Regions from separate parts of the Arthrobacter sp. V1I9 genome, predicted to be linked through region 1. Evidence: riboswitches for the same ligand, from Rfam matches in the RefSeq annotation. Region 1 holds a riboswitch; each other region holds the start of a gene.
The links. A riboswitch is a leader RNA that binds a small molecule or an ion and turns the genes downstream of it on or off. The one in region 1 is predicted to bind cyclic di-AMP.
Positions count from the first base shown of each region.

Region 2: linked by a shared signal. The riboswitch ahead of QFZ70_RS08320 (LysM peptidoglycan-binding domain-containing protein) and the one ahead of QFZ70_RS14000 (C40 family peptidase) in region 1 are both predicted to bind cyclic di-AMP.
Region 3: linked by a shared signal. The riboswitch ahead of QFZ70_RS14585 (hypothetical protein) and the one ahead of QFZ70_RS14000 (C40 family peptidase) in region 1 are both predicted to bind cyclic di-AMP.

Region 1 is NZ_JAUSYU010000001.1:2,993,209-2,997,412, reverse strand. It holds gene QFZ70_RS14010 (metal-dependent transcriptional regulator) at 1-564, shown strand, start outside; cyclic di-AMP (ydaO/yuaA leader) riboswitch at 683-927, shown strand; gene QFZ70_RS14005 (M23 family metallopeptidase) at 938-1,759, shown strand; cyclic di-AMP (ydaO/yuaA leader) riboswitch at 1,872-2,067, shown strand; gene QFZ70_RS14000 (C40 family peptidase) at 2,138-2,860, shown strand; gene QFZ70_RS13995 (NlpC/P60 family protein) at 3,023-3,814, shown strand; gene QFZ70_RS13990 (HNH endonuclease) at 4,074-4,204, shown strand, end outside.
Region 2 is NZ_JAUSYU010000001.1:1,739,601-1,743,804, reverse strand. It holds gene QFZ70_RS08335 (DNA alkylation repair protein) at 1-39, opposite strand, end outside; gene QFZ70_RS08330 (TraR/DksA C4-type zinc finger protein) at 36-392, opposite strand; gene QFZ70_RS08325 (dienelactone hydrolase family protein) at 517-1,500, opposite strand; cyclic di-AMP (ydaO/yuaA leader) riboswitch at 1,765-1,969, shown strand; gene QFZ70_RS08320 (LysM peptidoglycan-binding domain-containing protein) at 1,973-2,833, shown strand; gene QFZ70_RS08315 (YdiU family protein) at 2,934-4,204, opposite strand, start outside.
Region 3 is NZ_JAUSYU010000001.1:3,129,789-3,133,992, reverse strand. It holds gene upp (uracil phosphoribosyltransferase) at 1-102, shown strand, start outside; gene QFZ70_RS14590 (glyoxalase superfamily protein) at 148-522, shown strand; gene QFZ70_RS14585 (hypothetical protein) at 648-1,376, opposite strand; cyclic di-AMP (ydaO/yuaA leader) riboswitch at 1,382-1,542, opposite strand; partial or broken gene QFZ70_RS14580 (response regulator) at 1,729-2,115, opposite strand; gene QFZ70_RS14575 (winged helix-turn-helix domain-containing protein) at 2,738-3,604, shown strand; gene QFZ70_RS14570 (histidine phosphatase family protein) at 3,705-4,204, shown strand, end outside.

The sequences.
Region 1 (4,204 bases):
ATCGGCCGAATGGAGCGGGACGGCCTGGTGGTCGTCTCGGGCGACCGCCACCTGGAGCTCACCGAGACGGGCCGGAAGCGCGCCACGGAAGTGATGCGCAAGCACCGTCTGGCTGAGCGGCTCCTCGCCGACGTGATTGGGCTGGACTGGGCCTACGTCCATGACGAGGCCTGCCGCTGGGAGCATGTGATGAGCGAGCGGGTGGAACGCCGTATCTACGAGATGCTTAACCACCCCACCGAGTCTCCGTACGGGAACCCGATTCCCGGGCTGGCCGCCTTGGGCGGGCTGCCGTCCCCGGGCTTTGCCGACGGAGCCATCAGCCTCCTGGAAGCGATGAAGTCCTACGGGCCCGCCTCAGCCGTGACTATCAGCCGGCTTGCCGAGCCCATCCAGGTGGAGCCGGAACTGCTCTCGCAGCTGGATGAGGGCGGCATAAGGCCGGGGGCTGCTGTGTCGCTGGAGCGGGTGGGGGACTACATCTCCGTCCGGGTTCCCGGCATCGAAGGGGCACTTGAGCTGCCTCCGGAGGTGGCCGCGCACGTGTTCGTGGCCGTCCGCTAGCGGGCTGGCCCGCGCGCCTCGCTACCCCATGTGAGGTGGGTTACGCAAAGATAACGGAATTGTTACTTTGGGTGTTAACCCTCTATAGTTGAACCGAAGCGTTGATATTAAAGCGTTACCTGATCTGGAGCCGAGCTCTGCCAGCGGATCAGGAGCATGAGTCGTAACTGGCAGAGGCGGGGGAACCACAAGCGGCAGCCGGGGGACTGCCTTGGGGTGAAGTCCGTCAGCAGCAAGCCTCTTCCAGCGAAGGAATCCCTCCGGGGATATCTCTGTGCCGAAGCTTGCTTACGGCGGACCGGGTCTTTGAACTCTCTGACCCGAATCCGACAGCTAACTTCGCAGGCTTTCCAGAGAGGAACCCTTCTTGACCATGCACAATTCCAGGGGACGCCGCCGCGCGGCGGTCCCTGCTTCGACACCGCGCGTTGTCGAAGTCATCACCTCGGAACGCCCCCGCGATCCGCACCGTGATGCGCGCCGGCGTCGGGGTCCATTCCGTCAAATCACCGAGTTCGCTGCTGCCAGCGGCATCGGCCAGAAGGCCGGCGTCGCCCTGGCCGCCACCGGACTGGTGCTTACCGTGACCGTACCGGCCACCAGTCCCGTGATGGCCACGGATGCGTCAGGGAACTCTCCTGTTGCCGCGTCCGCTGTAGCCCCACAGCCCAAAATTTCCGCGGAAGCGGAGGCCGAAATCGACTTCAGCCGGTCCGCCGTGGTCACCGAAGCGGACCCGGACGGGAAGCTCAAACAGCTGCTCAGTGCCCAGTCTGCGGGCGCCATCACCCGCGCCGCTTCCACCGGAAGCCTCGGTGCCCCGCTCGCTGCATTGAGCACTGCCTCACCCTTTGGCTACCGCGTCAGCCCCATCACGGGAGGCTCCGGTGATTTCCACCGCGGACAGGATTACGTAGCCCAGTGCGGCACCTCCGTTCTGGCTGCGGCCACCGGAACCGTTACCTTTGTGGGCTGGCACGAGTACGGTGGCGGCAATCGCGTTGTAGTGGACCACGGCAACGGCCTGGAAACCACGTACAACCACCTCTCGTCCTTCAGTGTGAAGGAGGGGCAGACAGTATCCCGCGGGGATGTTGTGGCCCTCAGCGGGACCACGGGAGCCTCCACAGGCTGCCACCTGCACTTCGAGGTCCAGGTCAACGGCGAAGTTGTTGACCCCACTGGCTGGCTCTAGTCAAGTGACGGTGAACTATCAAATGATGTTGACCTGCCGTGACCTGAATGTGACATTCAAGCAAAACTGCTGTACCGTCTAACTCGCGTCAACTTTTCCGAAGTTGACGCTCTTGTGCGGATTGCCTAACTCTGCCACCGCTCAAGGTCCGTTCGCATTTCATCGTCTGGCAGGGGCGGGGGAACCAATTATGGCCTTCAGTTTGAAGGCCTTGGGGTTAAGTCGCAAAAGCTTCCCAGGAAGCCGCGCGGCCGGGTGACTCCCATCCGAATCCGACAGCTCACCTCGCAGGCATTGGGAGAGGCTACCTTCGTGTCTTCACGCCATAATTCTGCGCGCCACCGTGCGCAATCGGTTCGTACCAACCCCCTGGACACCATGTCCAAGGCTGTTAGTGCCAATGCCGGGACAGTAGGTCGCCAGGCTGCAGTTATCGCTGCTGCGTCCGGCCTCGTCCTGACCTTGGGCCTGCCGGCCAACGCGGCGGACACCACCGCTGGTGTCTCTGCTTCCACCGAGTCAGGGTCCGCGCAGTCGGCCCTCGCGGTCACTGCGGCACCCACGGCTACCGTGTCCTTCGAGCGTCCGGTGGTCAAGACCATCGCAGCTCCCGTGCTGGAGCCGGTGACTGTCCAGTCAACTTCTGATGACGATGACACGGCCGCGGCCGTGGACACGGACACCGTTTCCACAGAGTCCACCGCTACGGCTTCCACAGAGACCACCGCAGCGGCAGCAGCAGAGAAGGTCGTGGCCACCGCGTCCTCGGCTGCCACCTCCGGCATTGCGGCCATCGCCTACACCGGCATCGGCAGCCCGTATGTGTGGGGCGGCACCACCCCCAGCGGCTGGGACTGCTCCGGCTTCACCCAGTGGGTTTACGCCCAGGCCGGCATCAGCATCCCCCGCGTCAACGCCTGGACTGCGATGAAGCCCACGTCCACGCCGCAGCCGGGCGACCTCGTCATGCAGAACGGCGGTGCGCACGTCGGCATCTACGTTGGCAACGGCATGATGATCAGCGCCTTGAACCCCTCGCAGGGAACGCTCCTGCACTCGGTAGCTGCTACCGGTTCCTCCGCGTTCTACACCATGAACTAGTTCTTCGACCTTACGGTCCAAGGGCTTTTTCTTTGCCCAAACGCTTTTCGCTAAATCACACATCCCCGTTCGGGGCGTGCCGGCGTACCCCCAAGATGCCGGCACGTCCAGTCACCTTTGGCTGCCTACATGCGGTTTGAAGGAAAACGAAAGAGAGAACTGATGACTACTCGTGCAACCGCACGGCACCGCGCCGAGGTCACCAAAACCAACTCGCTCGCCATCATTGCCAAGGCTGTCGGCGACAACGCCGGCGGCGTAGGACGCCAGGCAGCTGTCATCGCAGCTGCTTCCGGTCTGGTCCTGACCAGCGGCCTGGCTGCCAACGCTGCTGACGCCAACGTTCAGCGCGACTCCGCTCCGGCTTCCACCCTGGAAGTTGAATCAACGGTTGAGGCTCCCATCTCGGCTGCTTCCACCATTGCCATCACCTTCGAGAAGCCTGCCGTGACCACCACGCCGGCTCCCGTTGTGGAAGCTCCGGAGCCCGAGGTTGAGGTTGAGGTTCAGGAAGCAGCTCCGGCTCCCGCTCCTGCGCCCGCTCCCGCCGCAGAGACGGCCGCTGTTGCCAAGGTGACCGCCACGGCTCCGGCCGCTGCAGCCCCCGCCGCTCCTGCCTCGGCAAGCGGCAAGGGCGCAGCCATACTGTCCGCCGCCTACGCCCAGCTCGGCGTTTCGCAGGACTGCACCATGCTGGTGACCAACTCCCTGGCTGCCGTGGGCATCAACTTCCACGACTGGCCTGCCGGTTACCTCTCCCTGGGGCGCACCGTGAGCGCTGCCGAGGCTCAGCCGGGCGACCTCATCTACTACGCCGACGGTGGTTCCGGCATGGCCCACATCGCCGTCTACGCCGGCAACGGCCAAGCGGTGCACGGCGGCTACAACGGCAACCAGACCGTTGTCTTCAGCGCCAACGTGGGCTCCGGCCCGGTGTTCATCCGCGTCAACTGACATCCCTGCAGCCGCGCTTAGCGGCTGATCAAGACGCATCAGGACCCCTGCCCTTACAGCGGGGGTCCTGCCGGGTTAAACCCCGGGTCCATCTGCCCGGGGCACTAATTCCGGCGGGACACGGCGGCCCGGGTGACAGGAATTAGCTGATAGTGCACTTCTTTGTTTACTCTTGTGGTGTCGATCCATAGCCCGGACCACGCCGAGGGCAGCCGGCCCTCGTGCCCCTGACCGGGTGCGGCCGTGAAGAGGTACGTGCATGCGCACTCTCGTTCTGAATGCTGGATATGAACCGCTGGCGGTTATTACTTTCCGCCGGGCGCTGGTGCTTGTGCTCACGGGCAAGGCGAGCGTTGTGGCTGAAGGGGACGACCCCGTAGTGGGTCCCCA
Region 2 (4,204 bases), 1.3 Mb from region 1:
TTCAGCGGCAGCCGCCACACGATCCATGCCGCTGCTCATGGGCGCCCTGCCGAGGCGTGCCGGATGCAGAACGGGGTCCACGGCCGTGCCTCCAGCCTGCCTTCGGCGATCGCGTCCCCGCAGACAGCGCAGGTCCCGTAGGTTCCCTCAGCGATTCTGGCCAAGGCTGCGTCCACCTGATCCAGCCCGGCACTGCTCTGCTTCAGCAGGGCGGAGGCCTGGGACAGCTCGAAGGCGATGGTGGAGCCTTCCGGATCGTGTTCGTCATCCACGTTCGAGTCCTGGCGCGCCGAGTTTGCGGAGGCGATGTCCGCGCGGAGCGCCGGAAGGAGGGCAATCTTCCGCTCCCGCTCCTCCTCGAGCAGGATCCGGAATCTTTCAAAGTCGGCCATGGCAAAAGCCTAGCGCGGGTGGTTCGGGTACCCGTTTCAGCCGCGCGTTGAAGGCTGGCGTGCCTTCATCGGTGATGCGATGGAGTTCCGCGCCGACTCAGGGATTGGCAAGGAACGGCGGGGCCTAAAGGTGCTGGCCAAACCAGGCGAGGGTGTCGTTCCACGCGGCCGTGGCCTGGGCTTCGTTGTAGCGGTCGCCGGTGTCGTTGTGGAAGGCGTGGTCCACGCCGGGGTAGACGGTGATCTGGTGGACAACGTCGGTTGCCGCGAGCGCATCCTTGAGCGCAGGCATGGCGGCGGTGATGCGTTTATCACGTTCAGCGTAGACTCCAAAAACTGCCGCTTTGATGCCCGGCACCTTGCCCAGGTCGGGGGCGGGGCCATAAAACGCCGCCGTGGCCTTCAGCCCGTCCAACTCCGTGGCCGCCTGCCAGGTGATGCCGCCGCCGAAGCAGTAGCCGGTCATGGCGATGCGCTGGCCGTCCACAAAGTCCTGGCCCCGGAGATACTCCACCGCTGCCTTGAAGTCGGCAATGTGACGCTGGGCGCCCGCCTGGATGAGGGCACCGGGAACAGCGTCACGGTCCAGGTTCGCAGTCCCGCCTTCTCGGCTCAGCAAATCAAGAGCCAGGGCAACGTACCCCTCTTTCGCAAAGCGCCGCGCCACGTCTTCGATATGGGCTGTCAGCCCTCGGTTCTCATGGCAGATCAGTACTGCAGGGCTGCGCCCCGCCCGCTCCGGCTTGGCCTGGTAGGCGCTGATAGGGGTTCCACCGGACGGAAACTGGATAGTCGCCGTCGTCATCCCTGATGCGCCCTCCGGAAGGGAAAGCGGGCTCTTGGCCGCAGGGACGGCACCTGCGGCCCCTGCGTCGGCCGTTCCGGTGGCCGACGATGTGGAAGGTTCCGGCGTGGGCATGGGGTCGGTGCTCGGCGGTACCTCGCTGGGAGTGCAGCCCACCAGCAACATCGCCGCCGCGGCTGTCGCCGTGCTGCCCGTAATGAAGGCAACCCGCCGGGTGAAGGTCCGCTGGCTCAGCGTACCGGCGCGGTAGTCGTCAAAAAACTCCTCAATCAAGTACTTTTCGTACTTTCCAAGCTGGGTCACGGTGCCTCCTCGGGGTGGGCATATCCTCCTCCGCGCGGCGCTTCCGGGCAAGCTTCCGGCCCCGCCTTCGAGTTCCTTTACTACTTTGTGACCAAAGCAACACAGCTTCCGTAGCAGGAAAGTATCTCGCGAGGTCAGCCGCGTGGTAAATCCAATTCAAGTCATTTGCGGAATGTGATAGAAGCACCTCGCATGTTACCCAAACGTGACAATGCACCCGAAGTCGGGTTAGGGTCTTCAGGTGTCCCTCCCAGACGGGACATTCCCCTCAGTATGCCGAGCCCTGCCACTGACCCGGGAACCCAACGCTTTCCAGCTGGCAGGGACGGGGGAACCACGTTTCCACCGGCCTCACGCGAGGCCTTGGGGTTAAGTCGAGAGCGACACCGTTCATTACGGAATTGCTCCCGGCCGGGTATCTCCAACCCGAACCCGACAGCTCACCCCGCAGGCATGGGAGAGGCGATCAACCGTGTCAAAAAATTCCACCACCGCCCGTCACCGCGCGACTCCGGCCCGCTCAATCGCACTCGAGGGTCTGGCTGTCTCAGCCAAGTCCCTTGGCCGCCCGGCGCTCGCCGTTGCAGCAGCATCCGGCATTGCCTTCGGTGTCGGCGCCCCGGCCCACGCAGGCGTAACCGGTCCGGACACCACCGAGACCACTAACACCCAGGCTTACGCAGCACCGGCTGCTGCAGTGGCTGCCCCCGCAGCAGCTGCAGGCAACGTGCACACCGTTGTTGCCGGCGATACCCTGGGCGCCATCTCGGCCGCCCACGGAGTAGCCCTGAACGATGTCCTGTCCGCCAATGGGCTGTCCATCTCCGCGATCATTTACCCCGGCGACCAGATCAAGGTCCCCGGCGCCGGTTCCGTTGCAGCCGCTCCGGCGGCTCCGGCAGCTGCGGCTCCGGCTCCGGCCGTGACTGCCGCCGCCCCCGCCAACACCGGAATGAACCTGTCCTACGCCTCCACGGCTCCTGCTCCGGCAGCACCCGCCCCGGCAGCTCCCGCGGCCACCGGCACCGGTACCGGCGCAGCCATCCTCGCGAACGCCTACGGCCAGGTGGGCGTCCAGCAGGACTGCACCGCCATGGTGGAGAAGGCTCTCCGTTCCGTGGGCAAGAGCGTTGGCGACCTGGCCCCGGGCCAGTTCTACCAGTACGGCACCACTGTGGGCACCCCGGCTCCCGGTGACCTGGTGATCACCGCCGGTCACGTTGGCGTCTTCGCCGGCAACGGCCAGGTTGTCAGCGGTGGCGTGGACGGCTTCAAGACCGAGGTCCACTCCATCAGCTGGCTCAGCGGCGCTTCCTTCGTCCGCGTAGCGTAGTAACACCACCCAAGCAGGGGCGGCAGACGGGATTGTTCCCGGCGGCCGCCCCTGTTTTGTTTCCGGCCGTCGTGAGCCGGTGCTCAGCTGCCGGGGGCGCTCAGGTCCCGCAGAAGGTCTGGTAGCTGCCGAAGTCCTCCGGCGCTCCCTCGGTGTAGCGTTCCAGCCCTGGCCGCTCAGTGAACGGGGCGCGGACCACTTCAAGGAGCCGGGTGAAGGGATCAAGGTCTCCGTCCGTTGCTGCGGCGAGCGCTTCCTCTACCAGATGGTTGCGTGGGATGTAGGCGGGATTGACCCTGTCCATCAGTTCCGCGTCCGGTTGCAGGGCACGCCACCGCGCAGCCCATGTGTCGAAGGCAGCCAGGTCAAGGACCATCCCGCGGGCTGGGCGGTCATTTCCCCTTGCCGCTTGGGAGAGGTTCCGGAAGAACGACGTGTAGTCGACCGGTCCGTCCTTCAACAGGGCCACCAGCCCATCCACCAGTTCCGAGGCTTCTTCAGCCTCCGCGCTCCCGGCAGGGGCTTCTGCCAATCCGAGTTTGGTTTTCATCCCGGCGAACCAGGCCTCGCTGTACTGGCGGCGGAACTTGCCGAGTGCTTCTACCGCGGGGGCCACGGCCTGTTCCTGGTCCTCGTTGAAGAGCGGCAGCATGGCTTCAGCCAGGCGGGCAAGGTTCCACTCGGCGATGACCGGCTGGTTGGCGTACGCGTAGCGTCCGCCCACGTCAATGGAGCTGTAGACCGCGGCAGGGTTGAACGCGTCCATAAAGGCGCAGGGCCCGTAATCGATGGTTTCCCCGGAGATGGTCATGTTGTCTGTGTTCATCACACCGTGGACGAATCCCACCAGCATCCAGTCCGCTACCAGTTTTGCCTGAGCGGCCACCACGCTTTCGAAGAGCGCCAGGTAGGGGTTCCCGGCGCGGGCGGCTTCCGGGTGGTGCCGGCTGATCGCGTGGTCCGCCAGGCGGCGCAGGAGGTCCATGTTTTCCGTGGCCCTTGCGTACTGGAAGCTGCCCACGCGCAGGTGGCTGCTGGCCACCCTTGTCAGTACCGCTCCCGGAAGCATGGTGTCCCTGCGCACCGGGCGGCCGGTGGCCACCACCGCAAGGGAACGCGTTGAGGGGATGCCGAGGGCGTGCATCGCCTCACTCACAAGGTACTCACGCAGCATGGGGCCGACGACGGCGCGCCCGTCCCCGGCGCGCGCGAAGGGCGTGCGGCCGGAACCTTTCAAGTGGACGTCCCGCAGCCGTCCATCCACGCCCGTCACCTCGCCGAGAAGGAGCGCGCGGCCGTCCCCGAGCAGGGGCGAGTAGCCGCCGAACTGGTGGCCCGCGTAGGCCTGGGCCACCGGCGTCGATCCCTCCG
Region 3 (4,204 bases), 140 kb from region 1:
ACCATCGTCCTGGCTTCAATCGACGAAAAGCTCAACGAGAAGTCATACATCGTCCCCGGACTTGGGGACGCGGGCGACCGCCTTTACGGCATCGCGGGGTAGTCCTCAAGCCTTTTGCATTCCGCGCCGCGTCGCTAGCCTGTGCGGATGGACTGGAAACTGGAACTTGTGTATGTCCCTGTGTCAGACGTGGACCGCGCCAAGGATTTCTACGTCAACAAGGTAGGGTTCAATGCCGACTTTGATGAGCGGCCCACGGATTCGATCCGCTTTGTCCAGCTGACGCCGCCGGGCTCGGCCTGCTCGATCTGCATCGGGGAGGGGCTTACGGACGCACCTCCGGGCACCGGCTCCAACCTCCAGCTCGTGGTAAACGACATCTCTGCCGCGCACCAGCATCTGAAAAACAACGGGGTAGACGTCAGTGACGTCGACATACAGGACTGGGGCCACTTTGTGTACTTCGCAGATCCCGACGGCAACAGGTGGGCCGTCCAGTACATCCCCGGCCGCGGCGCCTGACTTACTGCGACGGGCGGGTCATTTTTCCGGCTTTGAGGTCGGTCATGGTTCACATACGCCGGGCGGCCCGCCCCTCGAGAAGGTGCGGGCCGCGCCGGCTGATGTGTCCTGTGGAACCGGTGTGCTTAGTACCAGTTGTTCGACAGGTGAAAGTTCAGCGCACCACACGGGGACTGGTAGCGCTCCTGGATGTAGTCCAGGCCCCAGTTGATCTGGGTGCGGTAGTTGGTGCGGTAGTCCGCGCCGGCGCTGGCCATCTTCTCGGCCGGCAGGGACTGGACGATGCCGTAGGCGCCGCTGCTCGGGTTGGTGGCCGTGGTGGTCCAGTCCGATTCCTTGGTCCACAGTGTCTTCAGGCACTGCATCTGGTCAGGAGCCCAACCGTAGCTTCCCAGCTTGCTGGCCGCATAAGCCTGGGCGCCGGCGGGATCATTGACCGCGACGACGGGGGCAGGCTTGGGCGCCGGTGCACGCTTCGGTGCAGGTTTTGGTGCCGGTGCAGGCTTGGGAGCGGGTGCCGGTGCGGCTTTCGGAGCCGGTGCGGGCTCGGCCGCCTGCGGAACCACGTTGATTTCCGGCAGGGCTGGAGCAGCAGACTCCGGCGCGGGATTCGCCGTGATCTCGCTCTTCTCGATGCTGAGGCTGGCTTGCGCCTCGGCGGCCTGCGTCTCGGTGGCTGCTACGCGGATGCTGGTTTCCGTAGCCTGCCCTGCAGCGCCCACCCCGATGAGGAGTGCGCATGACGCGGCCACCACGGCGGCGCGCTTGCCGAAGGAAGGGATTTTGCCGGTTTCCGGTGCGGCCTGCGGTGCAGACTCGTTTTTCGGGCGTGGCTGTGCCAGGAACTTGAACATGATGAATCGCCTCTCACACCTGCGGAGTTAGCTGTCGGGTTCGGATGAGGGCATCCGGCCAGACGGAAAGATCACGTGCTGGCTTAACCCCAAGGGCAATCAGTGCCCGGGACGGTGGGTCCCCCGCCTCTGCCTTGGTTCAAGAGGAATCCGGGAAGTGGCAGAGCTTGGCGTCATCCGGATATACGGCCCGAACGGGAACCGTACCTAATCGACGGTACAGGAATTCAAAGCACAAGTCACATTTTGGTAACAGAGATCACGACGGCGGCGCGTCGCCTTGCCGAAAGGCTCGCAGGAACGGCACTGCCAAGGCAAGCCCGTGCGCCGCGGCTGTGACGTCACCGTTACCCTCGCCGTTGACCACAACGGGCTCGTCCGGACGCTGCAGCTGCCAGTTGTACCCGGGCGCCATCACCTTTTCGTCTCTGACGCTTTCGATCACCAGCTACGAGAGGTCCACCTCGCTGAGCTTGAGAGGCTGGCCCTCATCGAGCCGGGCCAGCAGGAGCAGATCTTCTACCGAAGCGGTCATCCGCTCCGACTGGCTCTGCATACGGGCCAGCGACTTTGCGCCGTCGAACCCCGGGAGCATCACGTCAAGAACCAGGACGTTCGGGCGGAAGTCCTTGGCCAGCTTTACGGCCTCAGGGCCCTCCGCAGCCACCGCCACTGATGAGCCGGCCATTCGCAGGCCCATGCTCATCAGCTCGGAAAGGGTTGACTCGTCGTCGACCACCGGGGCGCGGATGGGGCATCCGCCCGGGCGGGAGGGCTGGGGGCGATCGATCGGTGAGCCGCGGCTATGGGTTCCCGCGCCTCGCGAGCTCGTTGTTCCTGAGGCGGAGGACGAGGCATTTTCACTGTCCAAAGCCCGTGCCGCTGGACAGGAGGCCCCGCACGGCTGGGCGATTCCGGCATTCCCGGTGCATCTGAAGAAAAAGCTCGTTGACAAGGGCAGGCCCGAATTTTGTTCACCGTCGGCAGCCCGCTGGACAGAAAACCGGGGAAATGATCAGTAATCTGACCATTCGTCAGAATCGTGATCTGCAGCACATTAAGCGCTTTTGTCTCAATATGCGGACCAAGGCGTCCATTGTTACTTGCAAGTTAGCATTGTTACGCTGCACACTTCCATTGTGAACAAGAACTCAACAGCACCTGCAGCCGCAGACTATTGGCCCAGCACATCAGCTGCTGCCGACATGCGCTGTTGTCGAATGTACGCCTGATCTTCCCACCCCTTGAAGTTCGTAGGCATACGCCCCCCAGCCCAGCGTCGGGCGTCCCTCCCCAATCCATTGCGGGGAACCCAGCATTCGAGCCGCGATGACGGCCATTCACATTGAGGTAAGCATTCCATGTCAGTTGCATCCGGATACGTCCACATTTCTGTCCGTAACGCCGCCAAGGGTGGCCAGCCGTCCGGCCTCCGCCCCGGCTTCGGACCGCGCACGTCGCTCGCTCCCGCAACTTCGGGAAGCAGCTTCCCTGGCCCGGGATACGGCCCCCAGGCCTACAACCCCAACTCCTACGGCCAGCTCCGCGCCGTCCCGCCGTCGGAGTCCGCGCCGGTCACCGCTCCAACCCCTGTAGTGGCCGGGCCGAACCCGGTCCGCCCCGTGGCCAACGACAACGTTGCGCGTGGATTCGTTCTGTACATGGGAATCGATGAGGAAACCGCGGCAGCCGCAGGTACTTCCATCGCCAAGCTCGCCCAGGAAATCCGCGCCTACGCCCAGTCCCTGGTAACCGGAGCCGAGAGCTACGCCGCTGTCGCCGTCGCCCCGGCCGGCACCCCCGGCTCGGCCCTCGACGTCGTCCGCTCGACTTTCGGTGACCCTACGGTCAACACCCGTCAGCGCACAGAAACCCCCCGGCCGCAGCAGCCCCAGGAACCGCGTCCCTCGGGTGTCCTGATCGACCTCGCCCGTCGCGAAGTGCACCTTGATGGTGAATCCCTGAACCTGACGTTCAAGGAGTTCGAGCTCCTGAACTACCTGGTGGAAAACGGCACCCGCACCGTGGGCCGGGACGAACTGCTCGAAGGCCTGTGGCGGAACGCCGAAGAAGTACCCAACGAGCGCACCATCGATGTCCACATCCGCCGCCTCCGCTCCAAGCTCGGCCGCCTCGCCAACACCGTGCGCACCGTCCGCGGCCAGGGCTACCGGTTCTACGAGCACCCGGAGGTTGTTGTCTGGGCCGCTCCGGAATACTCGATCTAACCTTTACTGTTTGACGCCTTAGGGGCGGCACCCGTCTACTTGGCCCTCTCCAGGCATTAGCCCCTGCGGCTGGGGTTGAGGCTGGCATTAGGCTTGGGCCATGAGCCAGCACCATCTTCGACGCCTTGTGATCATGCGGCATGCCAAGGCCGACTGGCCTGGTGGTGTGGCGGATCATGAACGGCCGCTGGAGGAGCGGGGCCATCGGGAGGCGCCGCTTGCCGGTCGCTGGCTGCTTAAGCACAACGTTGTTCCGGACTTCATCCTGTGCTCAAGTGCCCTGCGGACCCGCCAGACCTGCACTTGGGTGTGTTCTGAACTGGGGGACAAGGCGCCTACGCCCAAACTCGAGGACGGACTCTATGCGGCGTCGGCCCTTAGCATGCTCACGGTGGTCAACCACGTGCCGGATACGGTGACAACGCTGATGCTGATCGCGCACTTGCCGGGCGTGCAGGACCTTGCCATGCACCTTGCCTCCCGTGATTCTGACCATGACGCCTACATGGATGCCGCCACGAGGTACCCCACCAACGCGCTCACCGTCCTCGAAACGGAGAAGTCCTGGGCGGAGCTGGACGGGCAGGATGCGCGGATCAC